2 regions of the Streptomyces sp. SD31 genome follow, and region 2 is predicted to be linked to the other one. Evidence: riboswitches for the same ligand, from Rfam matches in the RefSeq annotation. Region 2 holds a riboswitch; the other holds the start of a gene.

Region 1 (14,547 bases), on a different contig from region 2:
TCTTCGACGCGATCGGCGGCCCCGCGTTCCGGCACCTCGGCGACGCGCTGGCCGAGGACGGATCCCTCGTCATCTACGGCTGGCTGGACCCGCGCCCCGCCGAAATCCCGCGGACCTGGCCCTTCACCATCCACACGTACGCCAACTTCAGCCTCACCACCACCCCCGCCGGCCGCCGCCGCTCCAGTGCCTTCCTCAACGCCGGCCTCGACGACGGCGGCTTCCGGCCGGCGATCGCCGAGGTCCTCGACGGCCTGGAGGCGATCCGTGACGCGCACCGCCTGATGGAGTCCAACACGCACACGGGCAAGATCGTCGTACGGCTCTGACGCATACCGGCGGGTCTACGTCACACGATCTCCAGGGGCCGGTGAGGCCCGTCCGGCAGCTCGACGCCGATCGGGTCCCCGGCCCGCACGGGTGGTGACGTTCTCACCGAGCTCTCAACTCCGCAGGGATGAGGTGCACCTGCCCCGGATTCGGCTGCGAGGGATCGTTCCGGATCCGGAACCGATGCTTCACGGTCGCACTCGAGTGCACATCACCCTCGACTCGACGAGAGCCTGGTCGGGGCCTGGCGGGAGCCAGGAGAGGACCAGGGGGTAGCGGTGCGCGAGCTCCTCGTAGCGGGCACGGACCTCGTCCACGGTGAGGCCCGTGGCATGGGTGCATGCCAGCAGGCTTCGCTCGGTCAGTTCTTCAGCGGGGTCGATACCCGGTGGCAGGTCGTCGCGGTCGTGGGACAGGAGCACTCGGTCGACCCAGTCCGGCTCACAGACGGCGAGAGACCAGAGAGCCTGCTCCCGCGTCGACGGCCGGCTGTCCTGCATGTCCTGGTGCAGCGCTCGACTCGCTTCGGTATCTCCCAACGCGGCGAGGGGGCCGAGTATCGACACCGTGTCCTCGTGTGCCGTGCCTCTACGCAGGTTCGCCAAGGGCTGCATCGCTCTTGGATCACCGAGCCGGGCCAAAGCCGTGACGACCGCCTGGCGCGGCCTGCCGTCCGCGGCGGTGAGGCCGGCCAGCAGAGGCTCCACCGCCCTGGTGTCACCGAGCTCACCCAGAGCCCTCACGACGGACATGCGAGGTTCGCCGTCCTGGTCGTAGAGCACAGCGAGCAGGGGCTCCACTGCTCGTTGGCCGCCGTGTCGCCCGAGGACCTCGATGACATCCTCGTCCGGACTGTGCCCGGAGTGCGCGAGTACCTCCAACAAGTGGTGCACTGTTTCCGAACCGCCGACCCGGCCCAGTCCTCTGATGACTCGTTGACGATGCTCGCCCTTCAGCTCGGGAAGTATGCCCAGAAGGGGTTCCTCGATCTGCCGGCTGTGCAGCCGCGCCAAGATCCTGACCGCGTCCAGGCGGACTCCTTCGTCCTCGTGATCGAGGAAAGGGAGCACCGGGTCGACATCGTTGCGGAAAATGGCCGCATAGCTGAATCCGAGCTGTTGGCGGCTGCGAGGCTCGTCGTGGTCGAACCATGTCATCACCTTGGCGGCGAGCCCCGGGTGCCGTTGTCCCACTTCGGGGTCGAAGGACCACAGCAAGAAGCGCACGGTGTCCAGGGGGAGGAAGCCGAGGGTATCCACGGCGTGTACCAGTGTGTCGACCTCCTCCGTCGTGGGCTGCCAAGGCCCGTTGGAGTTGACCAGGGGGCTGTATGCGGTGAGCCAGCCGAGACCCAAGGCTGCTGCTGTTGCCTCGCACGGCCCGCGGGAGAGCATGGCGATGAGCCGCGACACCAGGTTGGGGACCAGCACGGCGTTGCCCGAGTACGCGACGTGTGTGAGAGCGAGAGCTGCCTCGATCGCGACCTCGGCCTGTGGGTCGGACAGCAGCGCGACACGGTCGCGTATCCAGTCCTCGAGTCCGGCCTGGTCCGTGGGCGCGGCCATACCCGCCACCATCGCGGCCACCCCGGCAAAGCGCCTGGAATCGCCGGTGGCCCGCAACCAGGTGCTCACGATGCGATGGCTGACAACGGCACCCCAAAGCGAGTTCGCGATCTCTTCGGCAGCCGCGTCGGCGACGCTCGCCGCGCTGGCTCTGTTGCCGTCCCCTCGCTTGAGGATGCCGATGAACCGGTCGATGATTTCCAGCGCCACCTCCTCACTGACGTTGGGCTCGTCCGAGAGGCAAGAGCACGCGAGCCCCGCCCGCGCCCTGGCAGTGGTGTCGGAGTCCTCGCCCGGCAGTGGGCGAACGACGGCGAGCAGCACGCTGTCCACGTCGTCGTCGTTGCATGACATCACGCACAGGCGGATGGCCTCACGCCACTGCTCGGCGACGACGATGTCGTCACCGAAGATCGGGGAACTCGCGGGCGACGTCTGGGCGGCGAGTGCGGCGACCCGGTCCGCCAGGGGCTTCCTCCGATCCCTTCCGGGGAACCTCCCTTCCACCAACGCGAGCCCGGCGAGATACTCCTGAAACGTCAAGTGACGGAACTCGAACACGGGCACCAGTCGGCCGCGGTGGCGCACATGTCCCGCTTCGGCGATGATTCCCGTTCTGCCTTCGAGGAGGCGCAGGAAGGCCCGCGCGGAGTGCTGCCGGGCCGCCCGGACCGTCGGGAACTCCCGCCGCATGCGTTCCAGCGTGTCGATGACCTCGTCCTCGCGCAGCTGCTGGACCCCGGCGTCACACATGGAGTAGGCCAGATACTGGAGTTGGGGGAGCGCTTCATAGCGGTCCAGCCGCTCGTCCACGTCACTGCGCCAGTTGAGCAGCACGTCCACCGCTTCCCGGTAGAGATCCGCCCGACGGCTCGGCAGCTTGCCGACCTTCTTCTTCACCAGTGCCATCGTCGTGAGCAGCATCGGGTTCCCGGTGAGGCGCTCGATGCGGTCCGTGCTGTGGATGTCACGTATGAGCTCCTCCGCCGCGATGTCCCGGCGGGCCGGGGACTCGGTCACCGTGCACCAGCGCCGTGCGAAGTCGTCCTTGTCCTCGGGAGTGAGATCGAGCACCGTGACGTGCTCGAACCCCCGGGTGATGCGCAACCCCATCTCCTTGTACCCCACGATCCTGGAGGTGACGATGATGGACGCATCGGGCTGGGCGACATGTATCTGCTCGATCTGCCGGCAGAACCGCGCCCGCAGAGCCGGGTTGGAGATCTCGTCCAGGCCGTCGATCAGCAGCAGCACGCGCCCGTCCCGTAACCCGGTCAGCAGGACGTCCGTAAGGTTCCCGGCCTCCTGCTCGGAGAACCCCGACTTGCGCAGATGGCGGCGGACGATCTCCTCCAGTGGTCCGATGCCCGCCTTCTCGTCCATGTCCCGGCACCTGATGAGCAGCGGCAGCCAGTCGGTGTCGGGCAGGGTTCCCACATCCGGCAGTTGACGCCAGTCCGGGTCCGACCTCAGGCGGAGCAGGTACGCCGTGGCGATCCACCGCAGCATGGTGCTCTTGCCGGCCCCCGGGTCCCCCAGGACCACGAGCCGCTTGGAGGTCCCGAGCCGCTCGCCGATGGAGGAACGAGTGCCGCGCTCGCCGTCGTCGCCGGAGGCCCCGCGGCGGGTTTCGATGCTCCCGAGCTTGTTGTTGAGGTCGTCAGGGTCGATCCCCGGGGGAATTTCGACGCGGACCCGGAGGGAGACGTAGAGGCTGCGGAGCAGCAGTTCCTTGGTGACCAGATCGCGGTCGCCGATGGGAAGGTTGGCGAGGTCCACGATGTCGTACGTCTTGAGGGCGATGTCCCGGTAGCGCTGTTCGAGGTCGTCCCGCCGGCGATGCGGCCCCGTCCCGCCCGTCGGGTAGTACACCGACAACGCCTCGATCAGGTCGGACATCGCCTTTCCCGGATCCTGCCAGTAGGGCGCTGCCTTGCTGTCGAGGGCGAGGAGGTCCAGGAAGGCGTCCTTCTCCATCTTCAGGGCGAAGATCCTGGCGTGGGAGTGTTTCCTGGCGGCGTTGACGAGGCGGTACGCCCATCCGGTCCCGGCGGCCGCCACCGTGCCGCAGATGACGACGGGGCTTCCCTGGGCGATCACCTTCGAGGCTTCCTCGGCCAGTGATTCACCGACGAGGATCGCGCCGTGGTGCACGACACCGTATCCGGCCCGCCGGATGGGTTCGGCGATCTGCTCGGCGAGGCTCTCGTCGCCCTCCGCGTGCGCCAGCAGGACTTGGACCACGCGCATTCCCCCGAGTTGGACGACTTGTACGGCTTCAGGGCTTCGGCGGGTCAGCCGATCGCCTCGGTCAGCGGATGGCCTTGATCAGCTGAGTTACTCCGAGATCCCAGTCCACCGACATATCCGCGTACTTGATGTCGGAGAGGATGGCGGGAGGCGAGCCACCGAACTTCACCGGCAGGATGTGTACGTCGCAGCCCTCGAGCTTGCGGTGCAGGGCGGACATCCACTCCCGTGACGTCCAGGGGCTCATGACGCCGCTCGTCGAGTAGCACAGGACCAGATAGGCGGCGCCCTCCAGCCCGGAGTTCATCCGCTCCACCACGGAATCGCCCAACTGGATGTTCCACTCGTCGAACCAGACATCGTGTCCGGCGGCGGAGATGTCCCGCGCGAGCCGGTCCGCCTGTGCCGCGTCGTCCTTACGGTGACTGATGAAGACGTTCGCCATGTTCGTTCCCATCACCTGGACGCGGCCGAAGGGCGCCTCGGCTCTGCCCGGGCGTCGGTCTTCCCATGCTACTTACCGCTTCGTCCGCACGTGACTCCTTCGCCTCAAGCACCCTGCCGGATATGGCGGTTCACGCGTTCTCGGCCCACTCCCGCAGCGCCGCCTTGCTGGCGAAGTCCGCGACGTTCTTGTCCAGCGGGTCGTCGGTGTACTGGTGGAAGCGCCACTTCGCCTTGATGCGCGGCTTGCCCGCCGCGACATAGTCGGCGATCCAGAGGCCGTCGCCGGCATACGACGTGGTGTCCACGTTGAGCCAATAATTCCGATTGCAGTAGAGGACGACCGGATTGTTCGGCCGCTTCTCCTTCACCTTCCGGATGAAGAGGTCCTTCTCCGCATTGCTCGCATGCGTCCCCTCGCTCGTCGTCTCCCAGTCGACGGCGAGGATGTCGCCCGCTCTCTCAGGGGCCTTGCTGACGAAGTACTCCGCCTGGGCCGAGAGGTTGCCGGGCCAGAGGAAGTGGTAGAAGCCGACGACCAGGCCGGCGTCGCGGGCGCGCTTGGTCTGGGCGGCGAGCTTGGGGTTGATGTAGGAGCGGCCCTCCGTCGCCTTGATGAAGACGAAGGAGATGCCGTCGGTGTTGTAGGTCGACGACTGGTATGCGCTTACGTCGATGCCGCGCAGCATGGGGGGACTCCCTGAAGTGCTGGTGGGGGACAGGGGTTGGATCTGGTGTATGCCCCACCGTGGCACGGCTGACGCGTCCCTTACATGGAACGGTCAACATTCGATGATGTTGACCGCCGGCCCGCCCCGCGCCGTCTCCTGGGCTTCAAGGACCCAGAGGGAGTCGGCGCCCTTGGCGATGCAGGAGACGCCGACGAGCTGGCCGCCATGGGCAACTCCCGCCGTAGACGCGACACACCACGGTTCCGGTACCCGCAGCGGGTACCGGAACCGTGGTCCGCTCATCCGGTCCGTCAGCTGACGGGCCGGAGCTGCCACTGCTGGCAGTTGTTGTTCAGCCAGGACCAGAGGCGTACGTCGGCGCCGTCGCCGGTGCCGCAGTTGGCCACGTCGGCGACCTTGCCGCTGTTCTCGTTCACGATCCGCACGTAGTCACCGGTGGCGGTGTGGATGAGGCGGAACCGCTGGCAGTTGTTGTTCAGCCAGGACCACTGCCGGATGTCGGTGCCGTCGGCGGTCGCGCAGGCGGCGGTGTCCATGGCCTTGCCCGTCCTGACGTTCACCAGCCGGCTGGTGTCGTCGGCGAGGTCCTCGATCCGCCACTTCTGGTTGGTGCTGCCGTTGCAGGTCCACTGGACGATGTTCGTACCGTCGGCGGTGTTGCCGCCCTCGACGTCCAGGCACTTGCCGCTGTTGCGGTTGACCAGGGTGTACGCGGTCGGGGTGGCCGCCGTCTCCCCGGAGGGGCCGGGCAGTGTCGTGCCGAGGGCGACCGGGGTGCCGAAGTTCGGCGTGCCGTCCGCGTTCCAGGTGAACTTCTGCGCGCGGGTGGTGCGGTTGTTGTCGCAGCCGTCCGTCGAGGTGTCGTTGCGGGCGTGGTAGACGATCCAGTTCTCCGTGCCGTCCGGCGAGGTGAAGAAGCCGTTGTGGCCGGGGCCGTGGACGTTGGCCGCGCTGTTCCGCTGGAATACGGGGGTCTGCTTCTTCGTCCAGGAGGAGGCCTGCAGCGGGTCACTGCCGGTCAGTTCCAGTTGGCCCAGCTTGTAGTCGGGGGTCCAGCAGCCGCTGGCGGAGTAGACCAGGAACGTCTTGCCGTTCCGCTGCAGAGCCTCCGGGCCCTCGTTCACCGTGCCGCCCTGGCGCTCCCAGCTCAGGGTGGGCTGCGAGATGGTGCGCAGCGTGCCGCTGACGGTGTAGGGGTTGCTCATCGGGGCGATGACGAGGTTCTGGGTGCCGTTGGTGGTGTTGGCGCTGCCCACCATGTACAGGTTGCTGCCGACCTTCAGAACGCTGGCGTCGATGAGCCAGGGGTCCGAGTCGGTGGGCTTGATCTTGTTCTTGTAGACGTACGGCCCCATGGGGTCGGAGCCCACGCTTTCCAGCACGTGGGAGCGCTGGGTGCCGAGGTAGTCGCTGACGCAGGCGCCACCGACGTAGTACACGTACCACTTGTTGTTGAAGAAGTGCATCTCGGGAGCCCAGAAGTTGCAGCCCCGAGAGGTGTCGGTGTCCTTCCACACCTGCACGCTGGGCGCGGTGGCGAGCCCGGCGAGGGTGGGCGACTTGCGTATGGTCAGCACGTCGGACCAGGACGTGGTGATCAAGTAGTAGTTGCCGTTGTGGAACTCGATCCAGGGATCGGCGCCCTTTTGCGACTTGACCGGATTGGTGAACGGCCGCCCGTCGGCGGCGGAGGCGGGCTGGATGGTGGCGCCCAGCAGCAGGGTGAGTACGGCGATGACCATCGCCGTCCACCTCCCTCTGCGGGGGCGGGCTCCCGCGCGGGTGCGGATCACTGTCGTCGTCCCTTCGTCAGCCGATCCGAAAACCTCCTTGTTCGACATATCGAACTCGGTTCGGAACTTCGGCCAGAAATTACGGCCTCGTCTTCCGGCCGTCAATACTTACGTCACAGTGGCCCCAATGGTTACGCGAAACCCCGGCACTCAGGCCTGTGGCGGGAGGGCCGGCTGCGCGCACTGGCCCGACTGGTGTGTGCCCAACCTCGTGGTGGCCTTGGTCGGTCCTCCGATGACGGAGAGGGCGCCCAACTCGCGTGCGATGTGCTGGAGTTCGCCGACCCCGCTGCGTCCGTCTCGGCGCAGGTAGCGGCCGAGCGCGGACAGGGCGAGGGTCTCGCCGATACGGCTGCGGTGGCGCATCGCGTCAACGACGCTGCGCGCTGCGTTGTACACGGAGACGGTCTCTCCGGGACTTTCCGCCGCGTAAGCAGGAAAGGCCCCGACAGCGCTGAAAGACACGAACGCGCTGTTCAGGGCCTGTTCCCTCAGCACTCGATGATGTTGACCGCCAGCCCGCCCCGAGCCGTCTCCTTGTACTTCACCGACATGTCGGCGCCCGTGTCCTTCATCGTCTTGATGACCTTGTCCAGGGACACCTTGTGCGAGCCGTCCCCGCGCATCGCCATCCGCGCCGCCGTGACCGCCTTCACCGCGGCCATGCCGTTGCGCTCGATGCAGGGGATCTGGACGAGGCCGCCGACCGGGTCGCAGGTCAGGCCGAGGTTGTGTTCCATGCCGATCTCGGCGGCGTTCTCGACCTGTTCCGGGGAGCCGCCGAGCACCTCCGCAAGGGCGCCCGCCGCCATCGAGCAGGCCGAGCCCACCTCGCCCTGGCAGCCGACCTCGGCGCCGGAGATGGACGCGTTCTCCTTGAAGAGCATGCCGATGGCGCCGGCGGCCAGCAGGAAGCGGACGACTCCGTCCTCGTCCGCCCCCGGCACGAAGTTGATGTAGTAGTGGAGGACCGCGGGGATGATCCCGGCCGCGCCGTTGGTCGGGGCCGTCACCACGCGGCCGCCCGCCGCGTTCTCCTCGTTCACGGCCATCGCGTAGAGCGTGATCCACTCCATGGCGAGCGCCTTCGGGTCGCCCTCGGAGCGCAGCTTGCGGGCCGTGTTCGCCGCCCGGCGACGAACCTTCAGGCCGCCCGGCAGGATGCCCTCCCTCGACATCCCCCGTGACACGCACTCCCGCATCACCCGCCATATCTCCAGCAGGCCCGCGCGGATCTCCTCCTCCGTGCGCCAGGCCCGCTCGTTCTCCAGCATCAGCGACGAGATCGACAGGCCCGTCTCCCGCGTCAGGCGCAGCAGTTCGTCGCCCGTGCGGAAGGGGTACTTCAGGACCGTGTCGTCGAGTTTGATGCGGTCCGCGCCGACCGCCTCCTCGTCGACGACGAATCCGCCGCCCACCGAGTAGTAGGTCTTGGACAGGAGCTCCCCACCGGACGCGTCGTACGCCCAGATCGTCATGCCGTTCGCGTGGTAGGGGAGTGCTTTACGGCGGTGCAGGATCAGGTCGTCGTCGAAGGAGAACGGGATGTCGCGCTCGCCGAGCAGACGCAGCAGGCCCGCTTCCTTGATCGCCTCCACCCGCTCGTCCGCCGTCTCCACGTCCACCGTGCGCGGCGAGGCGCCCTCCAGGCCGAGCAGCACCGCCTTGGGGGTGCCGTGACCGTGGCCGGTCGCGCCCAGGGAGCCGTACAGCTCGCATCGTACGGACGCGACGGAGTCCAGCAGGCCTTCGTTGCGCAGGCGGCGGGAGAACATGCGTGCCGCGCGCATCGGGCCGACCGTGTGGGAGCTGGACGGGCCGATGCCGATCGAGAACAGGTCGAAGACCGAGATGGCCACGGGGGGACTCCTCAATACGGGGGTGGTGCCAGGGGGTGGGGTGTCCCGTTCTCCTACGAGTGTGCGGGACACCCCACAAAAAGGAACTACTTGTTCAGACCGGGGTACAGCGGGTGCTTGTCCGCCAGGGCCCTGACTCGGGCCTTGAGGGACTCGGCGTCGTAGGACGGCTTGAGCGTCTCGGCGATGACGTCCGCGACCTCGGCGAAGTCGTCGGCCTCGAAGCCACGGGTGGCGAGGGCGGGCGTGCCGATGCGCAGGCCCGACGTCACCATCGGCGGGCGCGGGTCGTTCGGGACGGCGTTGCGGTTGACCGTGATGCCGACCTCGTGCAGCCGGTCCTCGGCCTGCTGGCCGTCCAGCTCGGACTCGCGCAGGTCGACCAGGATCAGGTGCACGTCGGTGCCGCCGGACAGGACGTTCACGCCGGCCGCACGCGCGTCGTCGGCCGTCAGCCGCTCGGCGAGGATCTTCGCGCCCTCGACCGTACGACGCTGACGCTCCTTGAACTCCTCGCTGGCGGCGACCTTGAAGGAGACCGCCTTGGCCGCGATCACGTGCTCCAGGGGGCCGCCCTGGAAGCCCGGGAAGACGGACGAGTTCAGCTTCTTCGCGAAGTCCTTCTTCGCGAGGATGATGCCGCCGCGCGGGCCGCCCAGCGTCTTGTGGGTGGTGGAGGTGACGACGTCCGCGTACTCGACCGGGTTCGGGTGCAGACCGGCGGCCACCAGGCCCGCGAAGTGCGCCATGTCGACCCACAGGTACGCCTCGACCTCGTCGGCGATCCGGCGGAACTCGGCGAAGTCCAGCTGCCGCGGGTACGCCGACCAGCCCGCGATGATCACCTTCGGCCGGTGCTCCTTGGCGAGCCGCTCGACCTCGGCCATGTCCACCCGACCGGAGTCGTCCACGTGGTACGGGACGACCTTGAACTGCTTGCCGGAGAAGTTCAGCCGCATCCCGTGGGTGAGGTGGCCGCCGTGGGCCAGGTCCAGGCCGAGGATGGTGTCGCCGGGCTGGGCCAGGGCGAACAGGGCGGCCTGGTTGGCGGAGGCGCCGGAGTGGGGCTGGACGTTGGCGTACTCGGCGCCGAACAGCTCCTTGACCCGGTCGATGGCGATCTGCTCGGCGACGTCGACGTGCTCGCAGCCGCCGTAGTAGCGCCGGCCGGGGTAGCCCTCGGCGTACTTGTTGGTGGCGACCGAGCCCTGGGCCTCCATGACCGCGACCGGCGCGAAGTTCTCGGAGGCGATCATCTCCAGGGTGGACTGCTGGCGCTCCAGCTCGGCGTCGAGCGCGGCGGCGACGGCCGGGTCCAGCTCGTGCAGGGGCGTGTTCAGAAGCGACTTGTCAGACATGGGGGATACGGCTCCTCAGCCGGTGGTGTGGGCGTCGTACTCGTCGGCGGAGAGCAGGTCGGCCGGCTCCTCCGTGACGCGTACCTTGAACAGCCAGCCGCCCTCGAAGGGGGCGGAGTTCACCAGCGCCGGGTCGTTCACCACGTCCTCGTTGATCTCGGTGATCTCGCCGGTGACCGGGGAGTACAGGTCCGAGACCGACTTGGTCGACTCCAGCTCGCCGCAGGTGTCACCCGCGGTCACGGTCGAGCCGACCTCGGGGAGCTGGGCGTAGACGACATCGCCGAGCGCGTTGGCCGCGAACTCGGTGATGCCGACCGTCGCGACGCCGTCCTCGGCGGTCGACAGCCACTCGTGCTCCTTGCTGTAGCGCAGCTGCTGGGGGTTGCTCATGGCCTGAATTCTCCTGTACGCGCGGGAGTGGTGAGGGATGGGGGACTGCTGGAAACGTGCGTGAGCAGCGGAAATGTGCGCGGGGTCACGCACGGGCCGCTGTCGGTCTGTACTTCTCGGCCAGTCCGGTGCTTCCGGTTCCCGGCCAGTGTGCTGCTTGCGGCGTTACTTCTGCCGCTTGTAGAACGGCAGCGCCACGACCTCGTACGGCTCGTGGCTGCCGCGGATGTCCACGCCGACCCCGGCCGTGCCCGGCGCCGAGTGCGCCGCGTCGACGTACGCCATCGCGATCGGCTTGCCCAGCGTGGGGGAGGGGGCACCCGAGGTGACCTCGCCGATGACCTCGCCGCCGGCGACGACCGGGTACCCGGCGCGCGGGACGCGACGCCCCTTCGCGACCAGGCCGACCAGGACGCGGGGCGGGTTCGACTCGGCACGGGAGGCCGCTGCGGCCAGCGCCTCGCGCCCGACGAAGTCGCCCTCCTTCTCGAACTTCACCACCCGGCCGAGCCCGGCGTCGAAGGGGGTGAGGGAGGTCGACAGCTCATGGCCGTACAGCGGCATGCCCGCCTCCAGGCGCAGCGTGTCCCGGCAGGACAGCCCGCACGGGACCAGGCCGACGCCCTCGCCCGCATCGGTCAGCGCCCGCCACAGCTCGACGGCGTGTTCCGGCTTCACGAACAGCTCGAAGCCGTCCTCGCCGGTGTAGCCGGTGCGCGCGATGAGGGCGGGCACGCCGGCGACGGTGCCGGGCAGTCCGGCGTAGTACTTCAGGCCGTCGAGGTCGGCGTCGGTGAGGGACTTCAGGATGCCGGGGGACTCCGGGCCCTGGACGGCGATCAGTGCGTAGGCGTCGCGGTCGTCGCGCACCTCGGCGTCGAAGCCGGCCCTCCGCTCGGTCAGCGCGTCCAGCACGACCTGGGCGTTGGAGGCGTTGGCGACGACCATGTACTCGGTCTCGGCGAGCCGGTAGACGATCAGGTCGTCCAGGATGCCGCCGTCGGCCCGGCAGATCATGGTGTAGCGGGCGCGGCCCACGCCGACGGAGGCGATGTTGCCGACGAGGGCGTAGTTCAGCAGCTGAGCCGCCTCGGGCCCCGTCACGGTGATCTCGCCCATGTGGGAGAGGTCGAACAGGCCGGCCCTGGTACGTACGGCGTTGTGCTCGTCGCGCTCGGAACCGTAGCGCAGGGGCATGTCCCAGCCGGCGAAGTCGGTCATCGTCGCGCCGAGCGAGCGATGCAGGGCATCGAGCGCGGTGTGACGGAGTTCTTCTGTACTGCTCATCGGACGGTTGTCTCCCAAGGGATGACGGGCGAGGTCGTTCCTCCCCATCTGTCATCGGAACCTGAGAGGTTCGCCACGACCGCCACAGGGACGATCACGGTTTGCACCTTGGGTGGAGCCACGCATCTCGAAGGAGACAGCGGCCCGCTTTTCAGATGTGCCTCGCCCGCGCGGTAACGGGGCCTGAGAGATTCAAGGGAGGGACTTGCTCCTTCGGCGCCCCGGCGATGCACTGCCAGGGACTCTCCCGCGCGGATTCAAACGGCCGGTATGCAGTTGGCGCGCACATCATTGCATGCCGGGACCGGTCTGCGGCAGGCCACGTCTGTAACCGGCTTGTGGCAGGAAGCGAACAAAAACCGAGAGATCCTCTATTACCTTCTCTTTACGCTCAGTGGGGATGGGTACCCCTGACCCCAGAGGAGGACGATGACGGTGAACCGCACGACGGCGTACGCCACGACCTCGGGCATCGCGCTGCCCAAGCAGCCCGCGGCCCCGGCCGCCGAAGCCCGCGGTACGCGCCTCGCACCCGTGGTCCGCGACCTGCGCGAGCGTTCCGGCCACAGCCCGCACGCCCTGCTCTTCGGCCCCGAGGACCTCGTAGTGATCACCGGCCTGCCCGGCAGCGGCAAGTCGACGCTGATGCGCCGGACCGTGAAGGGCATCGGCATCGACTCCCAGGACACCCGGGACCGCTGGGCCGCCCGCATGCCCCGCTTCCTCCCCTACGCCGTCTACCGCCCCCTGGTCCGCCTGGCGCACTACGCCGGACTGCGCCGAGCCCTGCGCTCCGGCGAGGGCGTCGTCGTACATGACTGCGGTACGCAGGCCTGGGTGCGCGGCTGGCTGGCCCGCGAGGCCCGCCGCCGTGACGGCACCCTGCATCTGCTGTTGCTCGACGTCCCTCCGGGCACCGCCCTGGAGGGCCAGCGCGAGCGCGGCCGGGGCGTCTCCCGCTATGCCTTCCTGCGCCACCGCAGAGCGGCCGCCCGCCTGCTGCGCTCGGTGGAGAAGGGCCATCTGCCCCAGGGCTGCGGCTCGGCGGTGCTGATCGACCGGGAGGCGGCGGACGTCCTGCGCCGGATCGACTTCACGGGCTGAGCGGCCGTAGACCTGCGCGGAGTGGTCACCCGCTAGCCTTTTGAGCCACAGCAGCGGTTCACAGCAGGCGGTTGAGCGTAGATGGACTTCCCAGCGGACCTCCCGGCGGATCTCCCCGCGGACTTTCCGGCACCGGCACACCCCCATCCACACGGCGGGTGGCCCGGCAACGAACTGGAGGAGGTGCTCTCGGCCTCCCTCGGCGTGCCCTCGGCGGGCGGCCGGATCATCGAGGTGCTGGGCCGCAGCTTCGTCTGGGTGCCCCTGCCGGGCGGCGGCGGCCCGCACAGCGGCCCGCTGGACCTGCCCACGGTGGAGATCGGAGGCCAGGCGTACGTCCCGGTCTTCAGCTCCGAGGAACAGTTCCGCCAGGTCGTCGGCTCCCATATGTCGTACGCCGTCGCCCCCGCCGTGGAGTTCGCCCGCGGTCTGCCCCCACAGGTGGGCATCGCCCTGAACCCGGACGGCGTGGTCGGCGTGCCGCTGCCCCCGGCGGCGGTGGCCGATCTGTGCCGGGTGGGCCGCACCCCGCTGGACGGCCTCAACTCCGGCGGCCGCGTCAAGCTCTACGAGCCCGACTGGCAGGACGACCCGATCGACTTCCTCGCGGCGGCGTCGGCCGAGTTCGCCGAAACCGGCGTGGTCGTGACGGCCCGCCGCTGCCTGGCGGCGATCGAGACGGCCGACCCGGTGATGTTCATAGGCGTGGAACTCTCCCACTGGGAGGGCGACCTGCGCGCCGCCCCCATGGACGCCCTCGCCCGAGCCCTGGGCCGGGCCCCGGCCCAGTGGCCGGTCAACCTGGTCCTGTTGGACGTGGCCCACGACCCGGTGATCGACTGGATGCGCCAGAAGGTGCGTCCCTTCTACCAGCGGGACCTTTGAGCGCCCCCTGGACGAAGCGCCCCTGAAAGGGGCGCGGGGCTGTATACATGTGCGGCTCCGCCGCGTGGGCGCGACCCACCACAATGGACCCGCACCCCGCAGACCACACCAAGTCCCGAGCTCTCAACGGCTCTCCCGGCGGAGCGCCTAAGCTGGGCTCATCACTCGGTCGGCCAAACCGACGGAGTCACGACGTTTCCCGAAGGGGCGGTAATGGTGAGCGCGAGCGGCACCACCTCGACCGGTCAGGTCGAGCACATGCTGCGCCAGGTGACGCCCGGGCGCTACGACGCCTACGAGGCCCTCCTGCGCGCGCTCGCGACCCCGTCCACCGGCCAGGTCTGGATGCTGCTGTGGCACGGTCAGGCCGGCTCCCCGGACGCCCAGTACGGAAACATGGAGGTCGACGGCCACGGCTACGCCCCGTGCGTCACCTCCGCCCAGGAGCTGTCGGCCAGCGGCTGGAACCGCTCGTACGAGGTGGTCGACGGAGTCGACGTGGCCCGCACCCTCTACCCGGACCACTACGGTCTCTGGCTGAACCCGCACGCCCCGGGCGGCGGCGTCGGCATCCCGTGGCTCGACCT
Region 2 (14,547 bases):
GCGCAGTCGAGGTGCACGGGCCCGGTGTCAAGCTGGTCGTGAACGACGCCAAGGAAGCCAGCACGGGCGGCGACGGCGAACCGCGCGGGACGTCCGGCTTCTCCGACACCGGGCGGGTGCGCGACCGGGACATGCAGCGTGTGGTCAACGGACTGTGGGAGTCGGGTGCCGAGGCCGTCTCGATCAACGGGCAGCGCCTGACCGCCCTGTCGGCGATCAGGGCCGCGGGTGACGCGATACTGGTCGACAACAAGCCGCTGGTTCCGCCGTACACGGTGCTCGCGGTGGGGGACGGTGAGCGGCTCAGCTCCAGGTTCCAGGACAGTGCCGACGGCCTGTATCTGCACGCCCTGCAGGAGAATTTCGGGGTCAGGACCAGTATTTCCGTGCAGGACGACCTCCGCCTGCCCGCCGCACCGAGCGTGATCGTACGTACAGCACAGCCGAACACCGAGAAAACCGAGAAGGGCACATCGTGATCGCCGTACTGGGCCTCGTCGTGGGAGTCGTGGCCGGCCTGTTGGTCCGGCCTGAGGTTCCGGCGGTCGTCGAGCCTTACTTGCCGATCGCCGTCGTGGCGGCTCTCGACGCCGTCTTCGGAGGTCTGCGGGCCATGCTCGACGGGATCTTCGACGACAAGGTCTTCGTCGTGTCGTTCCTGTCCAATGTGGTCGTGGCCGCGCTGATCGTGTTCCTGGGCGACAAGTTGGGCGTGGGCGCCCAGCTGTCCACCGGTGTCGTGGTCGTGCTCGGCATCCGTATCTTCTCGAACGCCGCGGCGATTCGCCGGCACGTGTTCCGGGCGTGAGGCCGATGAGCAAGCACGACGAGAAGCCCGAGAACAGGTTGCGCAAGGAACTGCCCGAAGAGGTGCCGGCTGCCAACGCCTCCGACGCGTCCGAAGCCGTGGACGCCACCGAGGAGCAGGGGAGCGGGCTCACCGGGCGCCAGCGGCTGGCGAAGGGACTGTGGCCGCCGCGCGTGACCCGGGCCCAACTCATCGTCGCCCTGCTGCTGTTCGGCCTCGGCTTCGGCCTGGCCGTCCAGGTCGCCTCCAACAGCGACGGTGACAGTGCCCTGCGAGGCGCACGTCAGGAAGATCTAGTTCGCATCCTCGATGAACTGGACGACCGTACTCAGCGTCTTGAGGACGAGAAGCAAGGTCTCGAGAAGCAGCGCGACGAACTGGAGAACAGTTCGAACCAGGCCGAGGAGGCCCGCAAGCAGACGGTCGAGAAGGAGAGGCAACTCGGCATTCTGGCGGGCACGGTGGCCGCGCAGGGACCCGGCATCACGATGACCATCGACGACACGAAGGGGACGGTCGAGGCGGACATGCTGCTCGACGCGATCCAGGAGTTGCGCGCGGCAGGCGCGGAGGCGATCCAAGTGAACGGCGTGCGCGTTGTCGCGGACACCTATCTGACGGATTCCGGCAACAGCGTGAGCGTCGACGGGAACAAGATCACCGCGCCCTATCGTTTCAAGGTCATCGGCAAACCGCAGGACCTCGAACCAGCGCTCAACATCCCTGGAGGCGTGGTGCAGACTCTCGAGAAGGAGCAGGCCACCGTGACCATCGAGCGATCGGACAAGATCGTCGTGGACGCCTTGCGAGCGGCGAAGCGGCCTGACTACGCTCGGTCGTCCTCCCAGTGAACCGGGGGTGCATGGGGGACATCCGGCGAGGGCATGAGGTTGCGGGGGGTCGGCGCACCGAATGGGTGGTGCGTGGTGGAAACTGTCTGGTGGAGACGGACGTTGTGAGGATGTCCGGGTCGTTCGGAGAGTGCAGTCAGGGTTCGTCCTGCCCCACGGGCGGGTCTGTTTCGGTCAAGGGGAATCGCCCGTGAAGTTGTTTGCGAAGTTGTTCGGCAAGAGCGCGCGAGAGGGCAGGGACAATGCCACCGCTCGTCATCGCGCACAGGGGGACGAGGAAGGCCAGCGCCCGCTGTTCAGGGACCAGGTGCCTGGGCCGGGCGGTGACATTCCCGGTGGTCAGGGCGCGCCGTCAGTTGACCCTGCCCAGTCCGGCGGCATAGGTTTCGGGCAACCGTCAACCTCAAGTACGGGTGGAGGGTTTTCCCCGATGTCGGCCCTGGTGTGTACGAGGTGCGGTAACCGCAACGCGGAGAACAGCCGCTTCTGTTCCAACTGCGGCGCGCCGCTGCGGGCCGGTGCGGCCGCCGAGCGCCCGTCCGAGACGACCTCCACGATCTCCATTTCAGGCCTCGAGGCCTACGACGCCGAGGCCACCGGCCAGACGCAGATCCCGGCGCTGTCTCCCGAGGCTCAGGCGGCCGTCGACGCGCTGCCGCTGGGTTCCGCGCTTCTGGTGGTGCGCCGGGGGCCGAACTCGGGCAGCCGCTTCTTGCTGGACAGCGATCTGACCACGGCTGGGCGGCATCCGCAGAGCGACATCTTCCTGGACGACGTGACGGTTTCGCGTCGGCACGTGGAGTTCCGTCGCAGCCCGGACGGCTCGTTCACGGTGGCCGATGTCGGCAGTCTGAACGGTACGTACGTCAACCGTGAGCGGATCGACCAGGTCGCTCTGAACAACGGCGACGAGGTCCAGATCGGCAAGTACCGTCTGGTGTTCTACGCGAGCCAGCGGGGCTACTGACCCTCCCCCGGAGGCCGTCCGGGGAGACCCAGGGAAGGTCCATGCTGAAATCACCGAGCGGCGGTGCCGGGCACGGCATCGCCGCCACGGACAGTCGGCTGATGAGTATCGGCACGGTGCTGAATGTGCTGCGCGAGGAATTCCCTGACATCACCATCTCCAAGATCCGCTTCCTGGAGTCGGAGGGCCTCGTCGAGCCTCAGCGGACCCCCTCGGGGTATCGCAAGTTCAGCGCGCAGGACGTCGAGCGGCTCGGACACGTACTGCGGATGCAGCGGGACCACTATCTGCCGCTCAGGGTGATCCGTGAGCACCTGGACGCCATGGAGCGCGGGGAGGCCGCGCCGCTGCCGACCGTGGGCCGTCAGCGGGACGGCGAAGCAGTCCTGGAGCCCGCCGAGAGGCGTACCGCGGCCCGGATCGGGCGGGACGAACTGCTCGCCGCCGCCGAGATCGGTGAGCAGGAGCTCGAGGAGTGGGAGTCGTACGGGCTGATTACTCCGCTGCCGGACGGGGCGTACGACGCGGAGGCGGTCACCGTGGCCTCGCTCGTCGCCGAGCTGGGGCGCTTCGGGATCGAGCCGAGGCATCTGCGGGTGATGAAGGGCGCCGCCGACCGTGAGGCCGGGCTCGTGGACCAGGTGGTGGCCCCGCTGAGGCGGCACCGCAATCCGCAGACCAGGGCACACGCCGAGGCGCGTGCGAAGGAGCTCGCGGGGCTCACGGTGAAGCTGCACGCCGCGCTGGTGCAGACCGCTCTCGGGGTACGGCTGCCCTGAGCCGGCCTACCCGAGGAAGGCCGGATCGGCCACCCGTTCTCGGCCCGACTACCCAAACGTCCCGAGCACGGCCTAGGGTTGCTGTGTGAACGAGCTCGATGTCGTAGGTGTCCGGGTCGAAATGCCCTCCAACCAACCGATCGTGCTCCTGCGCGAAGTGGGAGGCGACCGCTACCTCCCCATCTGGATCGGGCCGGGGGAGGCGACGGCGATCGCTTTCGCCCAGCAGGGCATGGCCCCCGCGCGACCGCTGACCCACGACCTGTTCAAGGACGTGCTGGAGGCCGTCGGCCAGGAGCTCACCGAGGTACGCATCACGGACCTGCGTGAGGGCGTCTTCTATGCCGAGCTGGTCTTCGCCAGCGGTGTCGAGGTGAGCGCCCGCCCGTCCGATGCCATAGCGCTGGCCCTGCGCACCGGAACGCCGATCTACGGCAGTGACGGAGTGCTCGACGACGCGGGCATCGCGATCCCGGACGAGCAGGAGGACGAGGTGGAGAAGTTCCGCGAGTTCCTCGATCAGATCTCGCCCGAGGACTTCGGTACCAGCAGTCAGTGAGGCGACGTGGGCGGCGGCCCGGCGGACTCGCGGTCCGTGGTCGTGCGGCCCACAGTCGGTTCCGGCTCAAATGCCGGTATTTGCCAGCGGCGAGCGCGAGCGTCCTACGCACTGCTCCGAGCGCATTCGGCTAGCCTTTCCCCGCGGTGGGGTACGGGAAACCACTCCTAGGGTGATTATCACTCGGCGTGCCGAGTGTGGCGATCGTTGACGCACCCCTGGTGACTGCCTACCGTCGAGAAGGCAGGTCAAGGACGGAGGTCGGCGTGAGAAGCAGCGGCGACGGTACGGCTGGGGGTGCCCCCGGACGCAATTTCGGGGCGAGCGGCCCGTACCCGCTTCAGAGCCCGCTTCAGGGCAGTGCGGCCGATCACGCTACGCAGCGACCGACGGCCGTGCCGAGCAGCGGCGGAGGGGCGGCGTCCATGGAGACCGAGCAGATCGGCTACCGCGGTCCGACGGCGTGTGCGGCCGCCGGCATCACGTACCGGCAACTGGACTACTGGGCGCGCACCGGCCTTGTTGAGCCGAGCGTGCGGCCCGCCTACGGGTCGGGGACCCAGCGGCTCTACAGCTTCCGGGACGTCGTCGTCCTGAAGATCGTCAAGCGGTTCCTCGACACCGGTGTGTCGCTGCAGAACATCCGTACCGCGGTGCAGCATCTGCGGGAGCGGGGCTTTAGTGATCTGGAGCGTATGACGCTGATGAGCGACGGTGCGACGGTGTACGAGTGCACCTCGCCGGACGAGGTCCACGCGCTGCTTCAGGGTGGACAGGGGATCTTCGGGATCGCCGTGGGTGTGGTGTGGCGGGACGTGGAAAGTGCCTTGTCGCAGCTGCACGGGGAGCGCATCGACACCGGGGAGACGCTGGTCGGGCACAATCCGGCCGACGAGCTGGCTCGGCGGCGTAACCGGGCCGGCTGAGCGGTCCTTGTGGCTTGTTCGGCCTTCGCGGAGGTGCCTCGCGGGGGTTGTGGCGGGTGGGGCGAGTTTCCGGCGGGTCGCGGGCCAGGCGGTCGTAGCAGGGCATTGTCAGTGGCGTGAGGCAGCATCGTAGATGTGAGGAACGCGCCTACGATCCTGCATCTCGACATGGATGCCTTCTACGCCTCGGTGGAGCAGGCATCCAAGCCGAGCCTGCGCGGAAAGGCCGTGATCGTGGGCGGGCTCGGGCCGCGGGGAGTCGTGGCCACCGCGTCCTATGAGGCTCGGGTGTTCGGGGTTCACTCGGCGATGCCCATGGCCCAGGCACGCCGACTGGCGCCGAATGCCGCGTATCTCGTGCCGCGCTTCGGGATCTACCGTGACATCAGCGAGCAGGTGATGGCGCTGCTGCGGGAGCTGTCGCCGCTGGTGGAGCCACTGAGCCTGGACGAGGCCTTCGTGGATCTGGAGGCCGGGGGAGCGGCCTGGGACGAGGGATCCGCGCGGCTGGTCGGGGCGAAGCTGCGCGCCGACATACGGGCGGTCACGGGGCTCGCGGGGTCGGTGGGGCTGGCCGCGTCCAAGATGCTGGCGAAGATCGCCTCGGAGCAGGCCAAGCCCGATGGGCTGGTGGTGATCGAGCCCGGGACCGAGCGGGCGTTGCTCGGGCCGATGTCCGTGCGGACGTTGCCGGGGGTGGGGCCGGCGACGGGGGACCATCTGCGGCGTGCCGGGATCCACACGGTCGAGGAGATCGCCGAGGCGGGTGAGGACGAGCTCGTTCGGCTGCTGGGCAAGGCTCATGGGCATGCCCTGTACGCCATGGCGCTGGCGCACGACGAGCGGCCGGTGGTGGCCGAGCGGGAGGCCAAGTCGGTGTCGGTCGAGGACACGTATGACGTGGACATTCACGACCGGGTTCGGGTGGGGCTGGAGGTGCAGCGGCTCGCCGATCGTTGTGTGCGGCGGTTGCGGGGGGCGGGGTTGTCCGGGCGGACCATCGTGCTGAAGGTGCGGCGGTACGACTTCTCCACGTTGACCCGTTCCGAGACGCTGCGTGGGCCCACGGATGATCCGGCGGTGGTGCGGGAGGCTGCGGCGCGGCTGCTGGATTCCGTGGACACGACGGGGGGTGTGCGGCTGCTGGGGGTTGGAGTCAGTGGGTTGGCCGACTACACGCAGGAGGATCTGTTCGCGCAAGCCGCGGGGGAGCTGGTCGAGCACTCCGAGGAGGAGGGCGACGATCATGAGGAGCCTGCGGAGGAACGGCAGGCTGTGCCTGTCGAGCGGCGGTGGCCTGCGGGGCACGATGTGCGGCATGCCGAGTATGGGCATGGGTGGGTGCAGGGGAGCGGGCTTGGGCGGGTGACGGTGCGGTTTGAGACGCCGGAGTCGTCGGAGCCGGGGCGGGTGCGGACGTTTCGGGTTGACGATCCGGGGTTGGAGGCGGCGGATCCGTTGCCGTTGGTGCGGAGGAGACATGGAGGGAGTGGGGGGCGCGGGGACTCCGGGGCTGGTGGGGTTTTAGAGGCGGGGGATGTCGGACTGCCGAAGGGGGATGGTGGGGGCGTGGGGGAGGTGCCTGTGGCGTCTGGATAGGAAGGGCGGGGGTGGAAGGTTGCCGTGCGGTTGCCTGCCCGGCGTGGGGGCGCCACGGGGTCGCCGTGAGGGTGGGGGCGCTTGCCCGCGCCGGCGGTGCCGCTGCGCCCACCCGTGCCGCCACAGCGGCACGACTGCCCGCAGCTGCGTGCGCTGCGCGTGAGGGCGGCGGCGCGACCGTTGCGGCGCCCGCAGCTATGGCTTGATGGGGGCGGTTCGTCCGCGCCGCACGTGCACAAGGGCTGTCCCAGGCTACGCACGGCTCGTTCCGGAGAGGCGCCGGTAGAGCTGCGCTCGCCGGGCGGACCGCAGCTCGCCCCAGCAGCCAATAGCAACGGGCGCGCCTACCGGTCGGCCCGCCCCAGCGTGCGTAGCCGCCGCGTATGCCCCTACAGGACGGCCTGCCACAGCATGGGTAGAGCTTCGCGCAGCTCCGGGAGACACCGCCGCCCTAGCCTGCATAGCAGCGGACGGCGCTCCAGGACGGCCTGGGGCGGCGCGTTCCTGTAAGGGGACGAAGGGGACGCAGCGATGGGCACTCGGGCGGTGCGTCCGGTAAGGGTGGACGCGGGTGGGGCACGCGGGTCCGCCGCGAGCAGACGCCCCACCGACATGAGTGCGGACACCACAGGACGCACCGGGGGCCGTGGGGTAGCTGCGTGGTGTGGTCGTGTGGGGTCAGGCGTGGGGGTGGCTTGTTCTGGGCCCGTTGTCTTCTGGGGTCTCCGTGCCTGCCAAGTTGCCGAAGTCTCGGTCCGGGGGTGGGGAGGGAGGGGTCACGTCGAGGCCGTAGTGGTGGTAGAGCTGGAGTTCCTGTTCGGGGGAGAGATGGCGGCCCACGCCGAAGTCGGGGGCGTCCTTGATCAGGGAGCGGTCGAAGGGGACGTGAAGGGTGCCCTCGACCAGTTCGCTGGGCTCCAGGGGGACGAAGGCGTCCCGGGAGAACAGGCCGGTGCGTATCGCGGCCCATTCCGGCACTCCGGTCGCGTCGTCGAGGTAGACCTCGTCGATGGTGCCGATCTTGGTGCCGTTGCGGTCGAAGGCCTTGCGGCCGATCAGATTGCGCGGATCGATGTCGGTCTGCACGGGCCCTCCACTTGGTCGCAACTCATCCGTAAGCACTACGAAAAGGCACTTTGGTGAGCGCGGCCACTCGAAGGTTCGTGCGTTGACCCCGCTGGTAGGCTTGCTAGCGGCTGCTGACCCCGTGCGGGAGAGTCCTCCGGACACCATCCGGAGGCGCCGAAGGAGCAAATCCTCCCCGGAATCTCTCAGGCTCACGTACCGCACGGACGAGGTCACTCTGGAAAGCAGGGCGGGTGTCGACGGCTCCCGCTCTCACCGACGGTGAAAGCCGGGAGCCCTGTGGCGATCCCGGTGAAGCTCTCAGGTTGAGATGACAGAGGGGGAGGCCGTCCGGGTACCCGTGCCGTGGTGCCCCTCGAAGGTCGTGTCAGACCAGGAGGCCTCCGTAATGACCGCCCATCGCATTCCGCTCTCAGAGCTCGAACAGGGGATCCCTTTCGAGCAGCGTCATATCGGTCCTGACCATGAGGCTCGGGCCAAGATGCTGGCCCACGTCGGGTACGGCTCGCTCGATGAGCTCACCGCCGCCGCGGTGCCCGATGTGATCAAGAATGCCGACTCCCTCGATCTGCCGGGGGCGCGTACCGAGGCCGAGGTGCTCGCCGAGCTGCGGTCGCTCGCCGATCGCAACCAGGTGCTGGACTCGATGATCGGGCTCGGGTACTACGGCACCTTCACGCCGCCGGTCATCCTGCGGAACGTCATGGAGAATCCTGCCTGGTACACGGCCTATACGCCGTACCAGCCGGAGATCTCTCAGGGGCGGCTCGAGGCCCTGCTGAACTTCCAGACCATGGTCGCCGAACTCACCGGGCTGCCGACCTCCGGTGCCTCGCTGCTCGACGAGGGGACGGCGGCGGCGGAGGCCGTGGCCCTGTCCCGGCGCATGGGCAAGAACAAGAAGGGGCTGTTCCTGGTCGACGCGGATGTGCTGCCGCAGACCATCGCCGTGATCGAGACCCGGGCCGAGCCGGCCGGTGTGGAGGTCGTCGTCGCCGACCTCAGTGGCGGTATTCCGGCCGACGTCGCCTCCCGTGAGATCAACGGCGTGCTCCTTCAGTACCCGGGCGCCTCCGGTGTCGTACGGGACATCAAGCCCGTCATCGAGCAGGCACATGAGCTCGGCGCCCTCGTCACCGTCGCCGCCGATCTGCTCGCGCTGACGCTGCTGAAGTCGCCCGGTGAGCTCGGGGCGGACATCGCGGTCGGGACGACGCAGCGGTTCGGTGTGCCGATGGGCTTCGGCGGGCCGCACGCCGGTTACATGGCCGTGCACGAGAAGTTCGCGCGCAGCCTTCCCGGGCGGCTCGTGGGTGTGTCCGTGGACGCGGACGGGAACAAGGCGTACCGGCTGGCCCTGCAGACGCGTGAGCAGCACATCCGGCGGGAGAAGGCCACCAGCAACATCTGTACGGCTCAGGTGCTGCTCGCTGTCATGGCCGGGATGTACGCCGTGTACCACGGGCCCGAGGGGCTGAAGGGCATCGCCCGGCGGACGCACCGGTACGCCTCCATCCTCGCCGCCGGTCTCACGGCGGGTGGGGTCGAGGTCGTGCATGGCTCCTACTTCGACACGCTGACCGTGCGCGTGCCTGCGAAGGCCGCCGAGATCGTCGTCGCCGCCCGGCAGAACGGCGTCAACCTGCACCTCGTCGACGCCGACCACGTGTCCGTCGCCTGCGACGAGACCACCACGAGGGCCCAACTGGGCGCTGTATGGAGGGCGTTCGAGGTCGAGGGGGACATCGAGGCGCTGGACGCGGTGACCGAGGACGCGCTCGCGGGCGGGCTGCTGCGCAGCGACGACTACCTCACGCACCCCGTCTTCCACCAGAACCGCTCCGAGACCGCGATGCTGCGCTACCTGCGCAGGCTCGCCGACCGCGACTACGCGCTGGACCGCGGCATGATCCCGCTCGGGTCCTGCACCATGAAGCTCAACGCCACGACCGAGATGGAGCCGGTCACCTGGCCGGAGTTCGGGCAGCTGCACCCCTTCGCGCCGGCCGAGCAGGCGCAGGGCTATCTGACCCTCATTCGTGAGCTGGAGGAACGTCTCGCCGAGGTCACCGGCTACGACAAGGTGTCGCTGCAGCCCAACGCCGGGTCGCAGGGTGAGCTGGCCGGGCTGCTCGCCGTACGCGGATACCACCGGGCCAACGGGGACGAGCAGCGGACCGTGTGTCTGATTCCGTCCTCCGCCCATGGGACCAATGCCGCCAGCGCCGTCATGGCCGGCATGAAGGTCGTCGTCGTGAAGACCGCCGAGGACGGCGAGATCGACGTCGAGGACCTGCGGGCCAAGATCGAGCAGTACCGGGACGAGCTGTCGGTGCTGATGATCACGTACCCGTCGACGCACGGTGTGTTCGAGGAGCATGTCGCCGACATCTGCGCGCAGGTGCACGAGGCCGGCGGGCAGGTGTACGTCGATGGCGCCAACCTCAACGCCCTGGTGGGGCTTGCCAAGCCGGGGCACTTCGGTGGTGACGTCTCGCACCTGAACCTGCACAAGACCTTCTGCATCCCGCATGGCGGTGGCGGTCCGGGGGTCGGGCCCGTGGGTGTGCGTGCGCACCTGGCGCCGTATCTGCCGAACCACCCGTTGCAGCCCGCGGCCGGCCCGGAGACGGGCGTCGGGCCGATCTCGGCCGCGCCCTGGGGTTCCGCCGGGATCCTGCCGATCTCGTGGGCATACGTCCGGCTCATGGGCGGCGAGGGGCTCAAGCGGGCCACGCAGGTGGCTGTGCTGTCCGCCAACTACATCGCCAAGCGACTGGAGCCGCACTACCCGGTGCTCTACACCGGGCCCGGCGGGCTCGTCGCGCACGAGTGCATCATCGACCTGCGGCCGCTGACCAAGGCGACCGGTGTGAGCGTCGACGACGTGGCCAAGCGGCTCATCGACTACGGCTTCCACGCGCCGACGATGTCGTTCCCGGTGGCCGGGACGCTGATGATCGAGCCGACCGAGTCCGAGGATCTGACCGAACTCGACCGGTTCTGCGAGGCGATGATCGCCATCCGTGCGGAGATCGAGAAGGTCGGAACGGGTGAGTGGCCCGGCGACGACAACCCGCTGCGGAACGCCCCGCACACCGCCGGTGCGCTGGGCGGGGAGTGGGAGCACGCCTACAGCCGTGAGGAGGCCGTGTTCCCGGCCGGGGTCGCGGCCGCTGACAAGTACTGGCCGCCGGTGCGCCGGATCGACCAGGCCTTCGGCGACCGGAACCTCGTGTGCTCCTGCCCGCCGCTGGACGCGTACGAGGGCTGACGTACAGACGCAGGTGAAGGAAGGGCTCCGCCCTGGCGTACCCGGCCGGGCGGAGCCCTTCCGCGTCACGCCGTCGCCAGGGCCACGTCGGTCGCCTTGATGAGCGCGACGACCGGGGCTCCGAGGGAGAGCGCGAGGTCGGTGGCGGCGTCCCTGGTGATGACCGCGGTCAGGGCACCGCCCTCCACGGCGACCTTGATCGACGCCATCGCGCCCCCCGTGGCGATGCCGGTGATCGTGCCGGGCAGCCGGTTGCGGGTGGACAGGCCGTCGACCGGGGCCGTGGCGAGGGAGATCTCCGTCGCTTTCATGAGGGCGTTCACGGCGGTGCCCTCGGCCAGGCCGAGTTCCTCGACGGCCTCCAGGGTGATCGCCGCGGTGAGGTCCTGGCCGCCGGTGAGGCGGAGCTTGACCGTTGCCATGACCTCGCCGGGGGTGATGGCGGTGATCGTGCCGGGGAGTTGGTTGCGGATGCTCAGGGTCATGGAGGACGCCTCGCAAGTGGTGGGGTAGGGGTGTTTGGTATCGATTGAGGCTTTTGGGGCGGTCCCTACCGTAGTGCGGAGGTCAGGAGATCCCCGACGCCTTGAGCACCGCTTGCGTCGTGGCGTCGTCGATCTGATGTCCCAGCCGCTCCAGTACGTCCGCACCCTCGCGCAGCGTCCCTCGTTGGCGTGAGCGGCGTACCCCGGTGTCCACCTCGTGCCACAGCAGCGGGTTGGCGACGAGGATCCGTGGGTCCAGTTCCAGGCGGCGGCCACCCGTGTCGCACAGGGTCAGGTGGGCGGAGATGTCGCCGTACTGCCGTACCGTCACCAGCGCGTCCGTGCGCACCGCCTGCCGTCGTACGAGACCCCGTACCGCCAGCCACCCCGGGCCCGCGGTGACGCGCTGCGGGAGCAGGATCGTGAAGACCACGGCCGTCAGCACCAGCCACAGCAGAGCGCGCGGCGGGGTCAGGGTCTGCGCGTCATAGTCGACCAGCAGAGCCATGCCGAGGAAGGCCAGCGCGCAGCCCATGGCGAAGCGAGCGTCGACACGCCAGTGGCGGTCGCCGGTCGGGGCCGGACGCGGTCTGCTTCCTCCGGACGGCACAGTGCAGACGGTAGGGGCCAGGGCGCCGGAACGGCCGCCGCTTCCCGGTGCTCTGACGCCTTACGGTGCAACCTTGACGCGATTCTGATGTCCGCGGCCGTTTCAGCCGGTGTGCACCCGGGGCCTGCGGTCCCGGTCCGGCTCCGCCTCGCGCAGCACCTCGCGGGTGACCGGGGCGACTTCGCCCTGGCCGAAGAGGAAGAAGCGCAGGAAGTTGGCGAAGGGGTTGCCCTCGGTCCACTCGAAGTAGATGTGCGGGATGCGGCCGGTCGTGTCGCGGACATGCAGGAGCAGTGCGGCCAGGGCGTTGGAGATGGAGGAGGACTCCAGGGTCAGGACGCGGTAGCGGTTGTGCAGGACCTCGCCGCGTACGGTCAGGCCGGACTCGAACTCGGACGGGTCGGTGACCGTCACCTCGACGAAGACGAAGTCCTCCTGGCCGGGGACGTCGTTGTCCGCCCGGATCTGCTCGATCTTGTCGCGGTACTCGGCGGTGTCCCGCCGGTCGGGCTCATTGGCGATGAACCGGATCTTGCGGTTGGCCATGTCCCGGATGAAACGTTCCGCCATGTCGTCGAGCGTCACGTCGGTCACGCGCAGTTCGAAGGCGCGGGCCAGCCGGGACAGGAGCGAGACCAGGATGATGCCGGCGATGAAGCAGGCGCCGATCTTCACGCCGTCGGGGCGCTCGATGACGTTCATGACGGTCGTGTAGAGGAACACCGCCGAGATGACCGCGAAGGCGATGAACCATCCGCGCTGACCGGCCTTGCGGGCCGCGATGGTCACGGCGATCGCGGCGGAGCTGATGAGGACCAGCACGCCCGTGGCGTACGCGCCGCCCTGGGCGTCGACGTCGGCGTCGAAGATCCAGGTGACCAGGAAGGCGATGAGGGTGAAGACGATGACCATCGGGCGCACGGCGCGTGCCCAGTGCGGGGCCATGCCGTATCGGGGCAGATAGCGGGGCATCAGGTTGAGCAGGCCGGCCATGGCGGAGGCGCCGGCGAACCACAGGATGGCGATCGTCGAGACGTCGTAGATCGTGCCGAAGGCGCCGCCGAGGTACTCGTGCGCGAGGAACGCCAGCGCCCGGCCGTTGGCCTGGCCGCCCGACTCGAACTCCTTCTCCGGGATCAGCAGCGTGGTGATGAAGCTCGTCGTGATCAGGAAGCAGCTCATGATCAGGGCGGCGGTGGTGAGCAGCTTCTTCGTGTCCCGGATCCGCCCCGTCGGACGTTCCTCGGTGTCGTCCGGGTCGCCCTTGACGTGCGGCATCACCGCGACGCCGGTCTCGAAGCCGGAGAGGCCGAGGGCGAGCTTGGGGAAGACGATCAGGGCGACGCCGATCATGACGAACACGTTGCCGTGTTCGGCGGTGAGGGCGCTGGACCAGTCGGTGACGACGTGCCCCTCGGTGAGGACGTGGTATAGGCCGACGGCCACGACGACGGCGTTCAGCGCGAGGTAGAGGCCGACCAGGGCGACCGCGACGCCGATCGCCTCCAGGAAGCCCTTGAGGAAGACCGCGCCGAGCAGGGCCACGAGGATGAGGGTGATCAGCATCTGCTGGTCGTGCAGGGCGCTGTTCAGGTGCGGGTTCTCGACCAGGTGCGTCGAGGCGTCGGCCGCCGACAGGGTGATGGTGATCAGGAAGTCGGTGGCGGCGAAGCCGAGCAGGGTCAGGACGAACAGCTTGCCCTTCCAGAAGGTCAGGAGCCGTTCCAGCATCGCGATCGAGCCCTCGCCGTGGGGGCTTTCCTCGGCCACGCGGCGGTAGACCGGCAGGGCGCCGGCCAGGGTGACTATGACCAGGACGACGGTCGCGACAGGAGAGAGCAGGCCGGCGGCGAGCGCGGCGATGCCCGGCTGGTAGCCGAGGGTCGAGAAGTAGTCGACACCGGTGAGGCACATGACGCGGTACCAGGGCTGGCCCTTGTGCTCCGGTTCGGGTTCGGGCCGTTCTGCCTGCCGCCCATGGCCCTTGCCCATGTCGGACAGGCCCTCCAGCATCCAGGCGCGCAGGCGACTGGGCGGGGGGTGTTCGGTGGTGGCCATCTGCGTGCTCCTGATGTGCGGCGTGCGGTTCCGGCCATCACCCGGACGGCGGCACCAGCGTAAGCAGAGAGTGACGCATGGGCCCACGGATCAGGGGGCTGTGGGCGTCAAGCTTCCGTTAAGACTCACCGTGTCGGGGTGGGCCGCACGTCAAGAGTCGAGCTCCGGGGCTGTTCGGGCACGGGGTCGGCCGGGCGGGGGATGCGCGGCTGTCTTGTGACGGCGGACACGCAGCGTCATGGTGCGGGGCTTCTCCGCCCCCGGAGGAGCCCCGCTGCGCCGTAGAGGGCGTGCACGCCCGGCGCCGGAGTGGATGTCGCCCTGACATTGCCGCAGCCGGCGTATGAGTCCCGTCAAAGCCGCGCAGAGCGCCGTAAGGGACGCGTCAATGGCGGTCGATCGCGGCCATCGACGGTGTTTTCTCCAAGCGTCCCTGTCCGACGAACCTCACTCCAGGAGCTCACGATGGCCGATCTGGCCTTCGTCGTCACCACGATCGCGTGCTTCGCGCTGGTGGCTCTCGTCGCCAAGGGGGTGACCAAGCT

The links. Region 2 has a riboswitch for glycine ahead of gcvP (aminomethyl-transferring glycine dehydrogenase). Riboswitches for the same ligand answer to the same signal wherever they lie in the genome.
Region 1: it holds a riboswitch for glycine, as region 2 does, so the genes downstream of both, gcvT (glycine cleavage system aminomethyltransferase GcvT) here and gcvP (aminomethyl-transferring glycine dehydrogenase) in region 2, are expected to answer to the same signal.

What each region holds. Positions count from the first base shown of each region.
Region 1 is NZ_JBQHCX010000024.1:34,269-48,815, forward strand. It holds gene ACTMVF_RS38690 (zinc-dependent alcohol dehydrogenase family protein) at 1-329, shown strand, start outside; partial or broken gene ACTMVF_RS38695 (MOSC domain-containing protein) at 445-552, opposite strand; gene ACTMVF_RS38700 (HEAT repeat domain-containing protein) at 519-4,145, opposite strand; gene ACTMVF_RS38705 (toll/interleukin-1 receptor domain-containing protein) at 4,207-4,590, opposite strand; gene ACTMVF_RS38710 (glycoside hydrolase family 25 protein) at 4,721-5,278, opposite strand; gene ACTMVF_RS38715 (family 43 glycosylhydrolase) at 5,572-7,023, opposite strand; gene ACTMVF_RS38720 (hypothetical protein) at 7,225-7,473, opposite strand; gene ACTMVF_RS38725 (L-serine ammonia-lyase) at 7,566-8,933, opposite strand; gene glyA (serine hydroxymethyltransferase) at 9,020-10,291, opposite strand; gene gcvH (glycine cleavage system protein GcvH) at 10,307-10,684, opposite strand; gene gcvT (glycine cleavage system aminomethyltransferase GcvT) at 10,850-11,971, opposite strand; glycine riboswitch at 12,010-12,132, opposite strand; glycine riboswitch at 12,133-12,231, opposite strand; gene ACTMVF_RS38745 (AAA family ATPase) at 12,401-13,075, shown strand; gene ACTMVF_RS38750 (enhanced serine sensitivity protein SseB) at 13,157-13,960, shown strand; gene ACTMVF_RS38755 (enhanced serine sensitivity protein SseB C-terminal domain-containing protein) at 14,177-14,547, shown strand, end outside.
Region 2 is NZ_JBQHCX010000017.1:4,124-18,670, forward strand. It holds gene ACTMVF_RS31375 (DUF881 domain-containing protein) at 1-479, shown strand, start outside; gene ACTMVF_RS31380 (small basic family protein) at 476-808, shown strand; gene ACTMVF_RS31385 (DUF881 domain-containing protein) at 814-1,659, shown strand; gene ACTMVF_RS31390 (FHA domain-containing protein) at 1,721-2,626, shown strand; gene ftsR (transcriptional regulator FtsR) at 2,668-3,405, shown strand; gene ACTMVF_RS31400 (bifunctional nuclease family protein) at 3,491-3,964, shown strand; gene ACTMVF_RS31405 (MerR family transcriptional regulator) at 4,231-4,890, shown strand; gene ACTMVF_RS31410 (DNA polymerase IV) at 5,026-6,489, shown strand; gene ACTMVF_RS31415 (PRC-barrel domain-containing protein) at 7,168-7,575, opposite strand; glycine riboswitch at 7,690-7,786, shown strand; gene gcvP (aminomethyl-transferring glycine dehydrogenase) at 7,964-10,849, shown strand; gene ACTMVF_RS31425 (TOBE domain-containing protein) at 10,915-11,334, opposite strand; gene ACTMVF_RS31430 (hypothetical protein) at 11,417-11,869, opposite strand; gene ACTMVF_RS31435 (amino acid transporter) at 12,047-14,002, opposite strand.